DNA from 3 places in the Bacillus sp. SRL543 genome. Region 3 is predicted to be linked to each of the others. Evidence: riboswitches for the same ligand, from Rfam matches in the RefSeq annotation. Region 3 holds a riboswitch; each other region holds the start of a gene.

Region 1 (4,974 bases), 2.2 Mb from region 3:
AAGGACGGTATGGGAGAACCTTTTTAAGCAGCTCACCCTCTGCGTCTGCAGCAAACTCTGCACCGCCGGCATGGCAGATTTTGGCCAATGATTCGTACGTATCATCCGGCATCGTGGAAGGGATGCTTCCGGCCAGCACCAGCATATCTCCCTCTCCCAGCCGGCTGATTTCAGAAGTCAATGCTTCCAGGTCTTCTCTGCTGATTTCAGGCCCCCTGGCATTGATTTCAGTTTCCTGCCCGCTTTTCAGCTTGATATTGATTCTTGTGTCATCCTTTACCGGAACGAATCGGGTCTTAATATTCTCTTCCTCCAGGGAGTCTTCGATATATTTACCGGTAAACCCGCCGGCAAACCCGATTGCTTCACTGTCGACTCCCATCCTTTTCAGGACCCGGGAAACGTTTATGCCTTTTCCTCCAGGAAATTTAGATTCACTTTTTGTCCTGTTCAATCCGCCGAGCTGGACATTGTCCAGCTCAACGATATAATCAACGGAAGGGTTAAGCGTCAATGTGTAAATCATGCTGTCACAACCTTAATTTTTGTTTTGCTGATAAAGGATTCTCTGCTCTCTGCATCAAGCGAGTTTGTGATGATGGATGCTTCATGAAGCTCCGCAATTTTGGCGAAAGCGATTTCAGAAAACTTCGAACTATCCGAAAGCACATATGCTTCCCTCGATAGTGAAATGGCCGTCTGCTTGATCATTGCTTCCTCCTGGTCCGGTGTAGTATAGCCGAACTGAGGATGGATGCCATTGACACCCATAAAGCATTTATCAAATCTGTACTGGCCCAGGCTTGACAGGGCCCCCCTGCCTATAATGGCGTTCGTATGCGGCTTAGCATAGCCGCCTACCAGGAAGGTCTTGATCCCTCTCTCCATTAGGATTTGTATATGCATAAGCCCGTTTGTCACTACCACAATATCCTTATGAGGCAAGAAGGGAATCATTTCCTGTACGGTCGAACCCGCATCCAGATATATGCAATCTCCCTCTTCTACAAGGCCTGCTGCATACTTCGCAATATCCTTTTTCTCTATACGGTTTTTAGAGGATTTTTCCACCATGCTGGGTTCCTGGAGTTTCCCCTGCAGTCTCGCAGCACCCCCATGCACCCTTTTTAAAAACTTATCATTTTCAAGCTGGGATAAATCCCGTCTAATGGTTGATTCTGAGGAAGCTGTCAATTCGACAAGCTCCTGTATTTTAACTGTATGCTTCTCTTTTAGCATCTCAAGTATGAGCTGATGTCTCTCTGGCGTCAGCAAGAATAACACCTCCCGGCTGCTTTCACTGGCAGCTTCATGGCTTTTTGCTTAGTAATTGTATCTTTAATTATGTAAGCCAATTGTAATGGAATCGATTTCAAAAATCAATCATTTTCTTTCACAACCATCCAAATAAGTTCATGAATTGATGATTATTGATTGTTTCGCATTAATTCGGATTTTTTTGAAAATATCAAAGTTTTGTTTGCCTGTTTATTGAACGCTATAATGGAGAGGCGAAAATATTATAAATGTCTTGGAGAGTGTTTCAGTGAAAAATATTGGCGGTTTTTATCTAGAACTGATTAAAGTAATCATCATTGCCGTTGCCGTGTTTGCCCTTTTTGGATTTTTTCATGAAAAGATCCTTGGACTTGCGGTCCCGGCAGATGAAGATATAACAAGCAAAGCATTCGGGGTGCCATTCTATATTCAGTCTGCTGCACTATTCATGCTTCTTTTCCTTCTTTATAAGACAAATCTGCAAAGGTGGAGCTGGTATAAAAAGTGGAAGAACAGCGCCAGGCTTTCGACAAATACGGCACGGATTCTGCTTATTGCCGGGAGCGCCATGCTCCTGCTTCCTTATTTTTATTATTTTTTAGCTTTATGATTGATGTAGGATTTTATCTATGCTACAATCAAGGTACAAGATATTGATTATACATCACGAATCAACACTACATATTGTTTTCCTTATGAATGAATTTTGTTTGTGGTCTCTTTTTCCTTTTTCGCTTCTGAAACTCGGGAAGCGATTTTTTTTGCAGAAAGACCAGAGAATTTTGGCGAATGATCGATGCGGCTGCCGATTCAGGCTATTGCTGTCAACAATTGAATAAGAATCCGCAAGTGTTGGTGCCCATTAAGGGCTTAAAAGGGAATCCGGTTCGATGCCGGAGCTGTCCCCGCAACTGTAAGTGTGTACGAGGTAAGCATCCACTGTATATGAACGCTGAACAGGCGCATTTATGGGAAGGGCTTATAGTAGGATGATGCACGAGCCAGGAGACCTGCCATGCTTGCAAAGTTTCGGTTCTTCGGGGATTGGGAAGGTGAAACGATGGTATAAATCGTTTGATCTTCTTTTATGCCTTCGTTTGATCCGCCCAATATGTGGGCGGATTTTTTTATGGTCAAGGAATTAATAAATTGTAACACTTGTGGATGATTTTCAATTCTTTATCCACGTCCAGCTTAAACGCTTGCGCTTTTGTTTTTGGAAAAATACTGATCAACCCAGGAGGTATGACTATGAACATTTCTTCGGCAAAACCGCTGCCATTGGCAGCCATTGATTCAGATTTCCCGCATTTGGACTTTCAGCACCTCTATAAAAGGGCGATTCAGCTGCAGGAGAATCACACTCCAGGAAAAGATGAGCTACTTAACCAGCTGATTCTTGATTCTCTTTCTATGATCAGCGAGGCGGATCCTGACTGGACATTCGTGGCCGCACGCCTGTATTTATCCAGCCTTTATGAGGAAGCTGCCGAGAACCGCCGCTTCACTGCCGGAGATCGGTATGGCCCCCTGTACGGGCTTATCACCAATCTAACCGATGCTGGGGTCTACTCTCCAGTCCTGCTGGAATCTTATACTAAAGAAGAAATCGCTGAAATCGGTTCTTTCATTGACCCGGAGAAGGACAGGCTTTTTACATATATAGCAGTGAAGATGCTGGCTGACCGCTATCTGAGCCGGGATAAGAAAAAGAGGCTGTTCGAGCTGCCGCAGGAAAGATTCATCATTATCAGTATGGCTTTGAACCGTTCAGAGCCGAAGGAACGCAGACTGTCTCTCATTAAGGAATCCTATTGGGCTTTAAGCAATCTGTATATGACAGCAGCAACCCCTACCCTCTCCAATGCCGGAAAGAACTGGGGCCAGCTTTCAAGCTGCTTTATCGATACAGTGGATGACAGCCTGCAGGGCATTTATGACAGCAATACAGATATCGCGAACCTTTCCAAGAATGGCGGCGGCATCGGGGTCTATCTGGGAAAGATCCGGAGCCGGGGCAGTGATATTAAAGGATTTAAAGGGGCTTCATCAGGAGTTCTTCCATGGATGAAGCAGCTCAATAACACAGCTGTGAGCGTCGATCAGCTCGGACAGCGAAAAGGGGCAGTCAGCGTCTATCTCGACGTCTGGCATAAAGATATCTTTTCTTTCCTGGACAGCAAATTGAATAACGGGGATGAAAGATACCGCACCCATGATTTATTCACCGGTGTCTGCCTGCCGGATTTATTCATGGAAACGGTGGAATCGCGCGGGGACTGGCATCTGTTCGATCCCCATGAGGTACGGAGTATTATGGGCTTTTCCCTTGAAGATTTTTATGATGAAAAGCCAGGTGCTGGTTCTTTCCGGAATAAGTACGAAGAATGCATCGCAAACCCGGAGCTGTCTGCGACAATAGTGCCCGCAATCGATATTATGAAGAGGATCATGATCAGCCAGCTTGAAACCGGCACTCCTTTCATGTTTTATCGGGACGAAGTCAACAGGAAGAATCCCAACAGTCATGCAGGCATGATCTACTGCACCAATCTCTGCACTGAAATCGTGCAAAATCAGAGTGCAACCATAACGAAGGAGCAGCGTGAAGAAGACGGCCGGATTATTATTGAAAAGATCCCCGGCGACTTTGTAGTCTGCAATCTGTCATCTATTAATCTGGCGAGAGCTGCAGCTGACAATGTATTGGAAAGATTGATCCCGATTCAGGTGAGGATGCTGGATAATGTCATTGATCTGAATACCATCCCCGTCCTCCAGGGAGTGGCCACCAACCGCAAATACAGGGCAATCGGGCTCGGTACATTTGGCTGGCATCATTTGCTCGCCTTGAAAAAACTCAGGTGGGAAAACGAAGAAGCCGTCAGGCTGGCAGATGAGCTGTACGAAAAGATTGCCTTCCTGACTATTAAAGCCAGTATGAATCTGGCCATGGAAAAAGGCTCATATCCTGCGTTCAAAGGCTCTGACTGGCAAACCGGCGAATACTTTGCTTCCCGCGGCTACAGCAGCCTGGACTCTGTCCACGATTGGGATTCTTTGATGCAGGCAGTCAAGAAGAACGGCATCCGAAATGGATATCTTATGGCTGTGGCCCCCAATGCATCAACAGCCATTATTGCCGGCAGCAGTCCGAGCATCGATCCGATATTCAGGAAATTCTATTCTGAAGAAAAGAAAGATTACAAGATTCCGGTAACGGCGCCTGACTTGAATGAGCATACAACCTGGTACTATAAGTCAGCTTACGTGATTGATCAGCACTGGAGCATCCTTCAGAACAGCCAAAGGCAGAAACACATCGATCAGGCAATCTCTTTTAATTTTTATGTCCAGAACAATATTAAAGCAAAGGAACTGCTGGATTTGCATCTGTCTGCCTGGAAGAACGGTTTGAAAACAACGTATTATGTCAGGTCTACTTCTTCTGACTATGAAGACTGTGATTCCTGCTCAAGCTAACCTATAAGGAGTGTTATTATGACAACCCCTGTCCATAAAAGAGAAATCATGAATCAAACAGCACCAAACCGCTCTACCGGAATCATCAATGGAGAATGTTCCAATATCCTGAATTGGGATGATGTCAGGTTCCAATGGGCCTTTCCTAAATACAAGCGGATGCTCGCCAATTTCTGGACCCCTTTTGAAATCAATATGTCACAGGACATCAAA
Region 2 (4,974 bases), 2.2 Mb from region 3:
AGGGAGTGACTGCAATGGCACTCCCATAGCGATCAGGGCAAAGCATGAATGCAAATCTGCGAAAGAGATTGCTGACCGGTATCACAAGGAGTTTACAGAGTGCTTTGAAAAAATGGGTTTTACTTACGATCTTTATACTAGGACAGATGCCCCCCATCACCATCAGACTGTTCAGGAGGTATTTCTTTCACTCTTGGAAAATGGCCATCTTGATTCAAGAACAATTGAACAGACTTATTGCCGGACATGTGTTCAGTTTCTGCCTGACCGGTATGTCGAGGGAACTTGCCCTTCCTGCGGCAGCCATGCACGCGGAGATCAATGCGATGCCTGCTCGGCCATTCTTGAGCCGGCTGACCTTCTTGATAAAGCTTGTAAAATCTGCGGGACACCGCCGGAAATGAAGGAAACCGAACATTATTACTTCAGGCTGAGACATTTTCAGAAGCAGCTTGAGGAGCTGACTGAGGAGGCCAGCTCCCGCCATTTATGGAGGGAAAACAGCAGCAGCCTGACAAGAAGATATTTAACTGAGGGACTTCAGGACAGGGCTGCAACAAGGGATTTGGATGTCGGGGTGCCAGTCCCTGTTGAAGGAATGGAGAAGAAAAAAATATATGTGTGGATTGAAGCGGTGATCGGCTATCTTTCTGCCAGCAGGGAATGGGCCCGCCAGCAGAACAAAGATGACAGCAAGTTCTGGGGTGCCGATGCTATTTCGCATTATGTCCATGGAAAAGACAATATCCCTTTCCATACCATCATTTGGCCAGCCATACAACTAGGAATGGGACTGCCCGGCAAACCTGCACGCATGGTTTCAAGCGAATATCTTACCTTGGAGAAAAAGAAGCTTTCCACAAGCAGGAACTATGCAGTCTGGGTGCCTGACATACTTGAAAGATATGAACCGGATTCTATCAGGTATTTCCTTGCTGTCAATGGCCCTGAAAACAGGGATGCTGACTTTTCCTGGCGGGAATTCATCTACAGCCATAACAGTGAGCTTCTCGGGGCATATGGCAATCTGGTTAACCGGACTTTTAAGTTTATTGAAAAATATCATGGCGGCCTCATACCGGAAGGAAAAATAAGTGAAGCAGTTCAGGGTGATATTAAGCAGCTTTATAAAAAAACCGGGGACATGATTGAAGATGCTAAGCTTAAAGAATCGCTTGAGGAGATCTTCACATTTGTACGCTCTGCCAATAAATACTTTGACAGTGAACAGCCCTGGAAAACGCTTGATACAGACCCGCATAGATGTGCAGATACCTTGCTGACTTGTGTGTATATCATCAAAAATCTGGCCCGGCTCCTGAACCCCTTCCTCCCTTTTTCCAGCATGAAGGTAAACGCTATGCTGAATGCGGATCCGCTGGAATGGAAAGAGGCTGGGATCACAGAAAAAAAGCTAGGAACGGTTGCTCCCCTGTTCCGGCGCATTGAGGAAGGGAGAATTGCAGAGGAGCTGGAAAGGCTGGAAGCAGCCTGTAAGAAATAGCTGCGGAAGGGATTACCTTATGAATATAGAAGTGGCTGAAATTCATCTCTTATCGGATCAACATTCTGTTTCTTCTATTCTCCTTTCGTGCTCCTGCTGAAGCAAAAAGCCTGATTTCTTCGTCAGAATGAGGCAGCACCCCTGCTACAGGGGTGGGCTTGCCGTTTTCATTTACGGCAACCATGGTTAAAAAGGATTCGGTCGTCAACGTCCTTTTCCCTGTTAAAAGATTGGCTGCATGCACTTTCACATAAACTTCCATGGAAGTTCTTCCTGTTGAAGCTACAAAGGCTTCAAGGGTGAGTGCATCACCGATAGATGCTGAAGACAGAAAATCTACAGAGTCGATCGAAGCTGTAACTACCATGCTGCTGGAATGCTTCATTGCAGCAATGGCAGCAATTTCGTCAATATAGGATAGCACTTTTCCGCCGAAAATTGTCTGCAGGTGGTTAGTATCAGGCGGAAGCACTAATCTGGTCTGAATGGTTCGGGAACGATTTGCAGGGTAAGCTTTTTCCATAGTTTTCACTCCTCGGACTTCTTGTCTGCAAAAAATAAAAGGCATCCTTTATAGAGGATGCCTGCACATTACAAATATAACAAATTAAAAACTTTGCCATTTTTAAAGCGCATCACTCTCCTATCACCCGTAGGACGGTTGTGTACTTCTCTATGGCAGGTCTCCTGGCTTAGCATCATAGACTCCTTCCGCCTTCCCGTCCGTTAAGGAACAGTGGCATCGAGGGAGGAGCCTCAGCATTACAGTGGCGGGACCGCGCCGGAATTCAACCGGCTTCCCTTTTAAGCTTGCAGCATGCTGCAAAGCACCATAAAGCATTTATTCAATTACTGAAATTTTATCATATTCTATCAAATACGGATATATATTTCGGCTGAACCTTAAAAATGGGATTCAATCCTCTCGAGGTCAAGTATCAGAGCATTGATTTCTTCGGAGGAAATGCGCAGCGGCATCTGGTCATTTAATGTGATTACCTGCCCTCCCTCTTCATCCTTATGCCTGTAGAGGTAGTCAAGGAGCCCGATAGCCTGATTTTTGGTCAGAATGGATTGGGTTTTGAAATGCTTGATCATGCTGATGGAAAACTGTTCTGTCTGGTCATCATATTCACCAGAAACAATGCTGCCGCTGATATAATACATCACTGCCGCCTCCTGTTTTTACAGGTAGATTCCCCCATATATGCATAGTTGATTCTAAGTTGCAGAAAAACGGCTGGAGATTCCTCCAGCCGCTGCTATTATTTACTGTGCATTTTAAATTCCAGAAACAATTCATTATAATGTGCGAGCATTTTTTTTCCAAGGTTTTCGTAAACTTCCAGCTTTCCGGTCATGTCCGGGTCCGGATAGAAGCGCTTGTCGCTGACTATTTCCTCAGGCAGGTATTTCAGCGCCTCTTTATTCGGCGTCGAATAGCCTACATATTCGGTATTCTGTGCTGCAACCTCAGGATCAAGCATAAAGTTCATGAACTGGTGGGCGGCATCCAAATTTTTCGCCGTTTTGGGGATGACCATATTATCAAACCAGAGGTTCGTCCCTTCCTCTGGAAGTACATACTCAATATTGTCCTTTTTCCACATCAGCTCTGAAGCAGTCCCTGACCAGACAACACCGACGGCTGCTTCATCATTTTCAAGCAGCATCCGGATTTCATCCCCGACTATGGCTTTGATATTCGGTGTAAGGGTATCAAGCTTTTCCTTTGCTTCCCTCAAGTGCTTCTCATTTTGATCATTAAGGGAATAATTGAGGGAATTCAAGCCCATTCCCATTACTTCCCTTGCACCATCAATAAGAAGTATCTCATTTCGCAGATCTTCATCCCACAGATCATTCCAGCTCGTAATTTCCTTGTCGCCGAGCAGATCTATGTTATAGGCTATGCCGACCGTACCCCAGAAATAAGGGATAGAGTATTCATTGTTCGGATCGAATGCCAAATCCATGAATCTCGGATCGATATATTTCAGGTTTGGGATTTTGGAATGATCGACAGGCAAAAGCAGGTCTTCTTCTTTCATTTTTTCAATTGCATATTCTGACGGGACTGCTATATCGTAAGCTGTTCCGCCCTGTTCAATTTTGGTCATCATGGCTTCATTGCTGTCAAAGGTTTCATATATCACCTTGATGCCAGTTTCTTTTTCAAAACGGTCCACAAGTTCTGCATCGATATAGTCTCCCCAATTAAAGACCGTCAGCGTATTTCCGCTCGAATAGCCTTGTGAGGAATTAAGTTTAGAGACTGCATACAGCAGCAGCGCAGAAATGACAGCAATGACCAGCAGGGCTTTTCCAAGCTGTTTCATTTTTTGACCCCCATTCCATTCGGCTTCGCATTTTTCTGGGTGATGAAATAATAGCCGATCACAAGTATAAGTGTGAACAGGAACAGAAGCGTGGAAAGTGCATTGATGTTCAATGACACCCCTCGCCGGGCAAGTGAGTAGATTTCAACCGACAAAGTGGTGAAGCCATTCCCTGTTACAAAGAAAGTGACTGCAAAATCATCGAGTGAATAAGTCAGCGCCATGAAAAAGCCGGCAAAAATGCCTGGCGTGATATATGGCAGAACGACCTTAGACAGCACATCGTAGCGGCTCGCCCCAAGATCCCTTGCAGCATCCACCAGCGTAGGGCTCATTTCCTGGATTTTCGGCAGTACCATGATAACGACGATCGGAACGCAGAAAGCGATATGCGAAAGCAGGACCGATGTAAATCCCAGCTTAATCCCTATCATCGTAAACAAAATCAGGAAGGAAGCGCCAATGATGACATCAGGACTGACAATCAAAATATTGTTCAAAGACAAAAGTGTGCTCTTAACCTGCCGCTTTCTGACATAAAAAATGGCCAGTGCTCCGGCCACTCCGATGACCGTTGATATGGCAGCCGACAGGAGAGCGATAATGATGGTATTCAGCACAATGATCAATAGCCTTGCATCAGCAAAAAGCTCTTTATACCAGTCAAGCGTAAAGCCTTCAAAATGTGACATCGTCCCGCCGCTGTTAAAAGAATAAAACATTAGATAAAATATTGGCGCATAAAGAACTAAAAAAACAAGGATCAAATAAAGTGATGACCATTTAGATAATTTACCCATGCTAAGCCCCCCTCCTGCGATTTCCGGTCAGCAGCATGATGATCACCATCGTAAGGATCAGGAATACAGCGATGGTTGAGCCCATCCCCCAATCCTGTGTGACGAGGAAATGCTGTTCAATGGCTGTGCCCAGGGTGATGACCCTGTTCCCTGCAATCAGGCGGGTAAGCATGAACAAGGAAAGCGCAGGGATGAAAACCACCTGGCAGCCGGATTTAACGCCATCAAGCGTCAACGGGAAAATGACCCGGGTAAAGGTTGTCCAAGAAGATGCCCCCAGATCATTGGAAGCATCGATGAGTGACGAATTCAGTTCATTAAGCGAATTGAA
Region 3 (4,974 bases):
TGGCGATCCTGCTTCTTTCGAGTGTTTCATGATGCCTGTCTGGAATCAGGACGGAAACTGAGGGGAGGTTCGTTTCTATTTTTCCGATAGAGTGCACATGAATACTGACACCGTCTCCGTGCTTCTCCTCCAGCAGCTCTGTAAACTTCTGCAGATCATCGCCCCAGGCAGAGATAATGATCTTTCTTTCCGCCCTTCCGAGCATTTCCTCCAGCAGGGAAAGGATGGAGTGATTATCTTTCAAGGTCCACACCCGGTCATCCGCAACAGGTTTTTTGACGGCAGTTTCCCGCAGCTCCTGGACGCTTGTTTCGAAGTCAGCCTTCAGCTTGCTGATCACAGATTCAACGGGAAGGGCGGTGTACAAACGCTTTTTTTCTACCGTCGTTTCAAGGATGATGCCCTTCTCTGCCAGGCGGTGAAGCACCTCATACACCTTTGAGCGGGGGACGGCAGAGAGCTTGACGATCCCTGTGGCGTCCAGCGGCTGGTCCGCGGAAATAAGCGCCTGATAAATTTGGCTTTCATATTGGGTAAACCCGAATTGCTGCAGCATAGACAGAACTCCTGAGTCAGTTTTTTCTTAATAATATCATATCTTTTCCGCTAAATCGCACTGGGAAAATTAACACTTGCACCTATCCCTATAAAAAGTTACCATTGTGGTGGTAACTAATTGAGAGGTGTATAAAATGGATAAACGTGTGTATCTTTTGACGATCGTTTCCTTTGTAGTCGGGATGGTCGAGCTTATAATAGGAGGAATCATTGATCTGGTTGCGGCCGATCTTCATGTCAGCATCGGCAAAGCCGGCCTTTTGATCAGTGTGTTTTCGATTGTATATGCTGTCGCGGCACCGATTCTGCTGACAGCGACCGGGGGAGTGGAAAGGAAAAAACTGACGCTCATAGCCTTGCTCGTTTTCCTTGCAGGAAATATCCTGGCTTTCCTGAGCCCGAGTTATAGTATTCTTTTTCTGGCAAGGGTTATATCAGCGGCAAGCGGATCTTTGCTTGTTGTGCTGTGCATCACGATCGCATCGAATATAGTGCAGGAAAAATATCGCGCACGGGCGATCGGCATCGTGTTTATGGGCGTAAGTGCTTCACTTGTTCTTGGCATTCCGGCCGGGCTTATGCTTGGCAATGAATTTGGCTGGAGGGCACCATTCCTGATGATTGCTGTCCTGACATGCCTGTCGATAGCAGGGGTGTACTTTTTCATGGACCGGATTGAACCGAAAGCTGCCATATCCATCAGGCAGATGTTCGCTGCCCTGAAGAACAGGAAAATTTTATTCGCCCAACTGGCCTCGTTCCTCTTTTTAGCAGGGCACCTGACACTTTATGGATATCTGACTCCATTTTTAAAGACCGTCCTGGGAATGGACGGAAACTGGGTCAGCATCATGTATCTGCTGTTCGGTATTGCCGCGGTGGCCGGCGGCGGTGCAGGCGGATATCTAGCCGACCGCTTCGGAACAAAGCCGACGATTTTAGCGATTATTGTGCTGTTTGCGGCTGCGCTGTTTTCGATTCCGCATACTGCTTTTTACCTGCCGCTATTTATTGCAGTCATGATTATCTGGAGCATGCTGAGCTGGGCGATCACTCCGGCCTTGCAGAGTTATTTGATAGAGTCTTCTCCGGAAACATCGGATATCCAGCAAAGCTTGAATAACTCAGCCCTGCACTTTGGGATTGCCTTTGGATCCCTGATCGGGGGAATTATAATTGAACAGGCTTCAGTCGAGTGGAACGCTTCGGCAGGGGGAGTCTTCATCCTCTTCGCACTTGGCGCTGCCGTTTTCTCGATGGCAGGATTGAAGAGCAGGCGGCCGGCAAGAAGCAGCAGCCCGACCGTCTAGCAAAAAGGGTCTGCCCGGTCTTCTTCCGGACGGCCCTTTTTCTGCTAGTTTTAAAGATGAAATAGTGTATAATGGCGATAGCGGAAAATTTCATACATATGCAGAAACAGGTGTTTTTCTTTGAAAGACTTAAAAGGGAAGTTGGTGCAAATCCAACGCGGTCCCGCCACTGTAAATGGGAGCAAGCTGCAAAGCCACTGTACGGATGTATGGGAAGGGGCAGCAAGCAATGACCATGAGCCAGGAGACCTGCCTGATTCTTATGCACCCATAAACCTACGAGGATAGGGAGGTGTACGGCAGCCTTTTGGAATCTTTTATTTTGAATCTGCGCACGCCGTGCAAAGCATCTCCATGTTTATTGGGGATGCTTTTTTTGATTTCAAAGGATGCTGGTCCCGTTTTGGGCATAAGACTCTTGCAGCATGAATTTTGCGACATTTATTCTACAGGGGGATTTACCATGAAAAAGCTTTATTCGTTATTATTCAGCATGCTTTTGGCAGCGGGTGTTCTGTCAGGCTGCGGCGATTCGGCTGCAGAGCCTGAAAAGGACAATGGCAGCAGCACTGAACAGACAGAGACAGAAACAGAAAAAGCAGAATTTCCGGTTACCATCACAGATGCCGCCGGTGAAGAAGTTGTTATAGAAGAAAAGCCGGAGAAGATTGTTTCCCTGATTCCAAGCAACACGGAAACAGCTTTTGCACTCGGTCTGGGTGAAGAAGTTGTTGGGGTATCTGATTTTGATAATTACCCGGAAGAAACAGCAGATAAAGAGAAGATCGGCGGAATGGAGTTCAATGTTGAAAAAATCATCTCCCTTGCTCCGGACCTGGTTCTTGCGCATGCTTCAAGCGCTCACAATGCAACAGCAGGATTGCAGCAGCTGAAAGATTCAGGAATCGCTGTGCTGGTTGTCAATGATGCCCAGAGCTTTGAACAGGTATATGAGTCGATCGAAATGATAGGAACCGCTTCTGGTGCAAAGGAAGAAGCCGAAGATGTGATTGCCGGCATGAAAGAGAAGATAGAGGCAATCAAAGAAAAAGCAGCTGGCGTAACGGAAAAGAAGAAAGTCTTTGTAGAGGTGTCTCCAGCGCCGGAAATTTATTCGCCTGGGAAAAATACATTCATGGATGAAATGCTTACGATGATTAATGCAGAGAATATTGTAAAAGAAGAAGGATGGCCAAAGGTGGATCCTGAAGCCATCATCAAGGAAAATCCGGACGTGATCATTTCCACTTCCGGCTACCGTAATGAAGATGCTGTGGCAGAAGTTCTCGCCCGTGAAGGCTGGCAGGATGTAAATGCCGTAAAAAACAAGCAGGTGTTCAGTGTGGATTCAGATACAGTAAGCCGTTCCGGCCCGAGGCTTGCTGAAGGAGTAGAGGAATTTGCCAAAGCTGTCTATCCGGACGTATTTAAGTAAGAATAAGCTGTCAGCCTATGTGGTTGCAGCCGCTTTCCTTGTCATATGCATGCTGGTCGGGATTTCAATTGGTACAGTCTCTGTGCCGGTCCCTTCCATCATCAATATAGTAGGATCTAAAATCCTGCCGATTCAGCCCGCTGCTGCGGTTGACCCGATGCACAGCAATATTGTGATGAATATCCGCCTGCCCAGGGTCATTCTTGCCGGGCTTGTAGGAGCTTCCCTCGCCATTGCGGGGGCAGCCTTCCAGGGCCTCTTGCGCAATCCGCTTGCAGATCCTTATACACTGGGGGTTTCATCCGGTGCGTCTGTCGGTGCAGTGCTGGTGCTGTTTTTTCAAATCTCGATCCCGTTTGCAGGCCTGTTTACGCTGCCTATTCTCAGTATGATATTCTCATTCCTGACCATATTTGCCGTGCTGTTTTTCGCAAGAAGGATTGACAGGGCCATGAAGGTGGAAACGATCATTTTGACGGGAATCATTGTCAGTTCTTTTCTTGGCGCGCTCATTTCTCTCATGATCGCTTTGACAGGAGAAGAGCTCAGGCAGATCATCGGCTGGATCATGGGAAGCGTTTCGATGAGGGGATGGGCCTATATCCGCATCATCCTGCCGTTTTTCATCATAGGAAGCCTTCTGTTAATGATGAATGCGAAAGAGCTGAATGCCATGTCATTTGGAGAAGAGCGTGCACAGCATCTTGGTGTGAATGTACAGAGAAGAAAAATGATGGTGCTCGTGGCAGGATCCATTCTGACAGGTGCCGCCGTCGCGGTGTCAGGCACCATCGGCTTTGTCGGCCTCGTAATCCCGCATCTGACAAGACGGCTGTGGGGGCCTGACCATATCCATCTGCTGCCTTTGTCAATGATGACCGGCGCAGGCTTCCTGATACTTGCCGACCTGGTCGCACGGACGGTCATCTCGCCTACAGAGCTGCCGATCGGCGTCATTACAAGCATCATCGGAGCGCCTGTGTTTGCACTCATTTTGCTGAAAAGAAGAAATAGGAGGGCGGTCTGATGCTGAGCATACAAGGATTGACCGGCGGCTACGCGGACGAAAGCATTATTAAAGAGGTCAGTTTTTCAGTGGAGAAGGGTGAGCTGTTTGGCATCCTTGGCCCAAATGGAAGCGGAAAGACAACTCTTTTAAAAATGCTGAGCGGCATCCTCTCCTATAAGAGCGGGAGCATTTCTGTCAAAGGCAGGCCTTTGACGGAGTTCTCAGTGAAAGAGCTGGCAAAGGTCATTGCAGTGCTGCCGCAGCATTCATCACAATCTTTTTCTTATACAGTCAAAGAAACGGTTTCTTTGGGCAGGTATGCCCATCAGAAGGGATGGTTCCAGACCTGGTCTGAAGAAGATGAAAAGATCGTACAGCGCGTGATGGAACAAACGCGGGTCGCAGAATTCAAGGATCATTATATCCATGAGCTTTCCGGCGGGGAGAGGCAGCGGGTATTCCTTGCCCAGGCGCTTGCCCAGGAACCTGAGATCCTGCTCCTGGATGAGCCGACCAACCATCTTGATCTCTCTTTCCAGAAAGAGCTGCTTGACCTGCTGCGGACATGGGCGAAGGAATGCGGGATGACCGTTGTTTCCATTTTCCATGATCTGAACCTTGCAGCGCTGTATTGCGACAGGCTGCTTTTAATGGAAAACGGT

Evidence for each region. Region 3 has a riboswitch for cobalamin ahead of AC4E8B_RS01415 (ABC transporter substrate-binding protein). Riboswitches for the same ligand answer to the same signal wherever they lie in the genome.
Region 1: linked by a shared signal. The riboswitch ahead of AC4E8B_RS15230 (ribonucleoside-diphosphate reductase subunit alpha) and the one ahead of AC4E8B_RS01415 (ABC transporter substrate-binding protein) in region 3 are both predicted to bind cobalamin.
Region 2: linked by a shared signal. The riboswitch ahead of AC4E8B_RS12530 (acyl-CoA thioesterase) and the one ahead of AC4E8B_RS01415 (ABC transporter substrate-binding protein) in region 3 are both predicted to bind cobalamin.

What each region holds. Positions count from the first base shown of each region.
Region 1 covers NZ_OZ481794.1:2,966,008-2,970,981, forward strand. Annotated here, with positions in the region: gene pfkB (1-phosphofructokinase) at 1-526, opposite strand, end outside; gene AC4E8B_RS15220 (DeoR/GlpR family DNA-binding transcription regulator) at 523-1,275, opposite strand; gene AC4E8B_RS15225 (hypothetical protein) at 1,547-1,888, shown strand; cobalamin riboswitch at 2,115-2,309, shown strand; gene AC4E8B_RS15230 (ribonucleoside-diphosphate reductase subunit alpha) at 2,530-4,761, shown strand; gene AC4E8B_RS15235 (ribonucleotide-diphosphate reductase subunit beta) at 4,780-4,974, shown strand, end outside.
Region 2 covers NZ_OZ481794.1:2,490,569-2,495,542, forward strand. Annotated here, with positions in the region: gene metG (methionine--tRNA ligase) at 1-1,504, shown strand, start outside; gene AC4E8B_RS12530 (acyl-CoA thioesterase) at 1,554-2,027, opposite strand; cobalamin riboswitch at 2,165-2,354, opposite strand; gene AC4E8B_RS12535 (hypothetical protein) at 2,408-2,671, opposite strand; gene AC4E8B_RS12540 (ABC transporter substrate-binding protein) at 2,770-3,843, opposite strand; gene AC4E8B_RS12545 (ABC transporter permease) at 3,840-4,643, opposite strand; gene AC4E8B_RS12550 (ABC transporter permease) at 4,645-4,974, opposite strand, start outside.
Region 3 covers NZ_OZ481794.1:250,742-255,715, forward strand. Annotated here, with positions in the region: gene AC4E8B_RS01405 (TrmB family transcriptional regulator) at 1-556, opposite strand, end outside; gene AC4E8B_RS01410 (MFS transporter) at 693-1,868, shown strand; cobalamin riboswitch at 1,960-2,139, shown strand; gene AC4E8B_RS01415 (ABC transporter substrate-binding protein) at 2,332-3,303, shown strand; gene AC4E8B_RS01420 (FecCD family ABC transporter permease) at 3,269-4,330, shown strand; gene AC4E8B_RS01425 (heme ABC transporter ATP-binding protein) at 4,330-4,974, shown strand, end outside.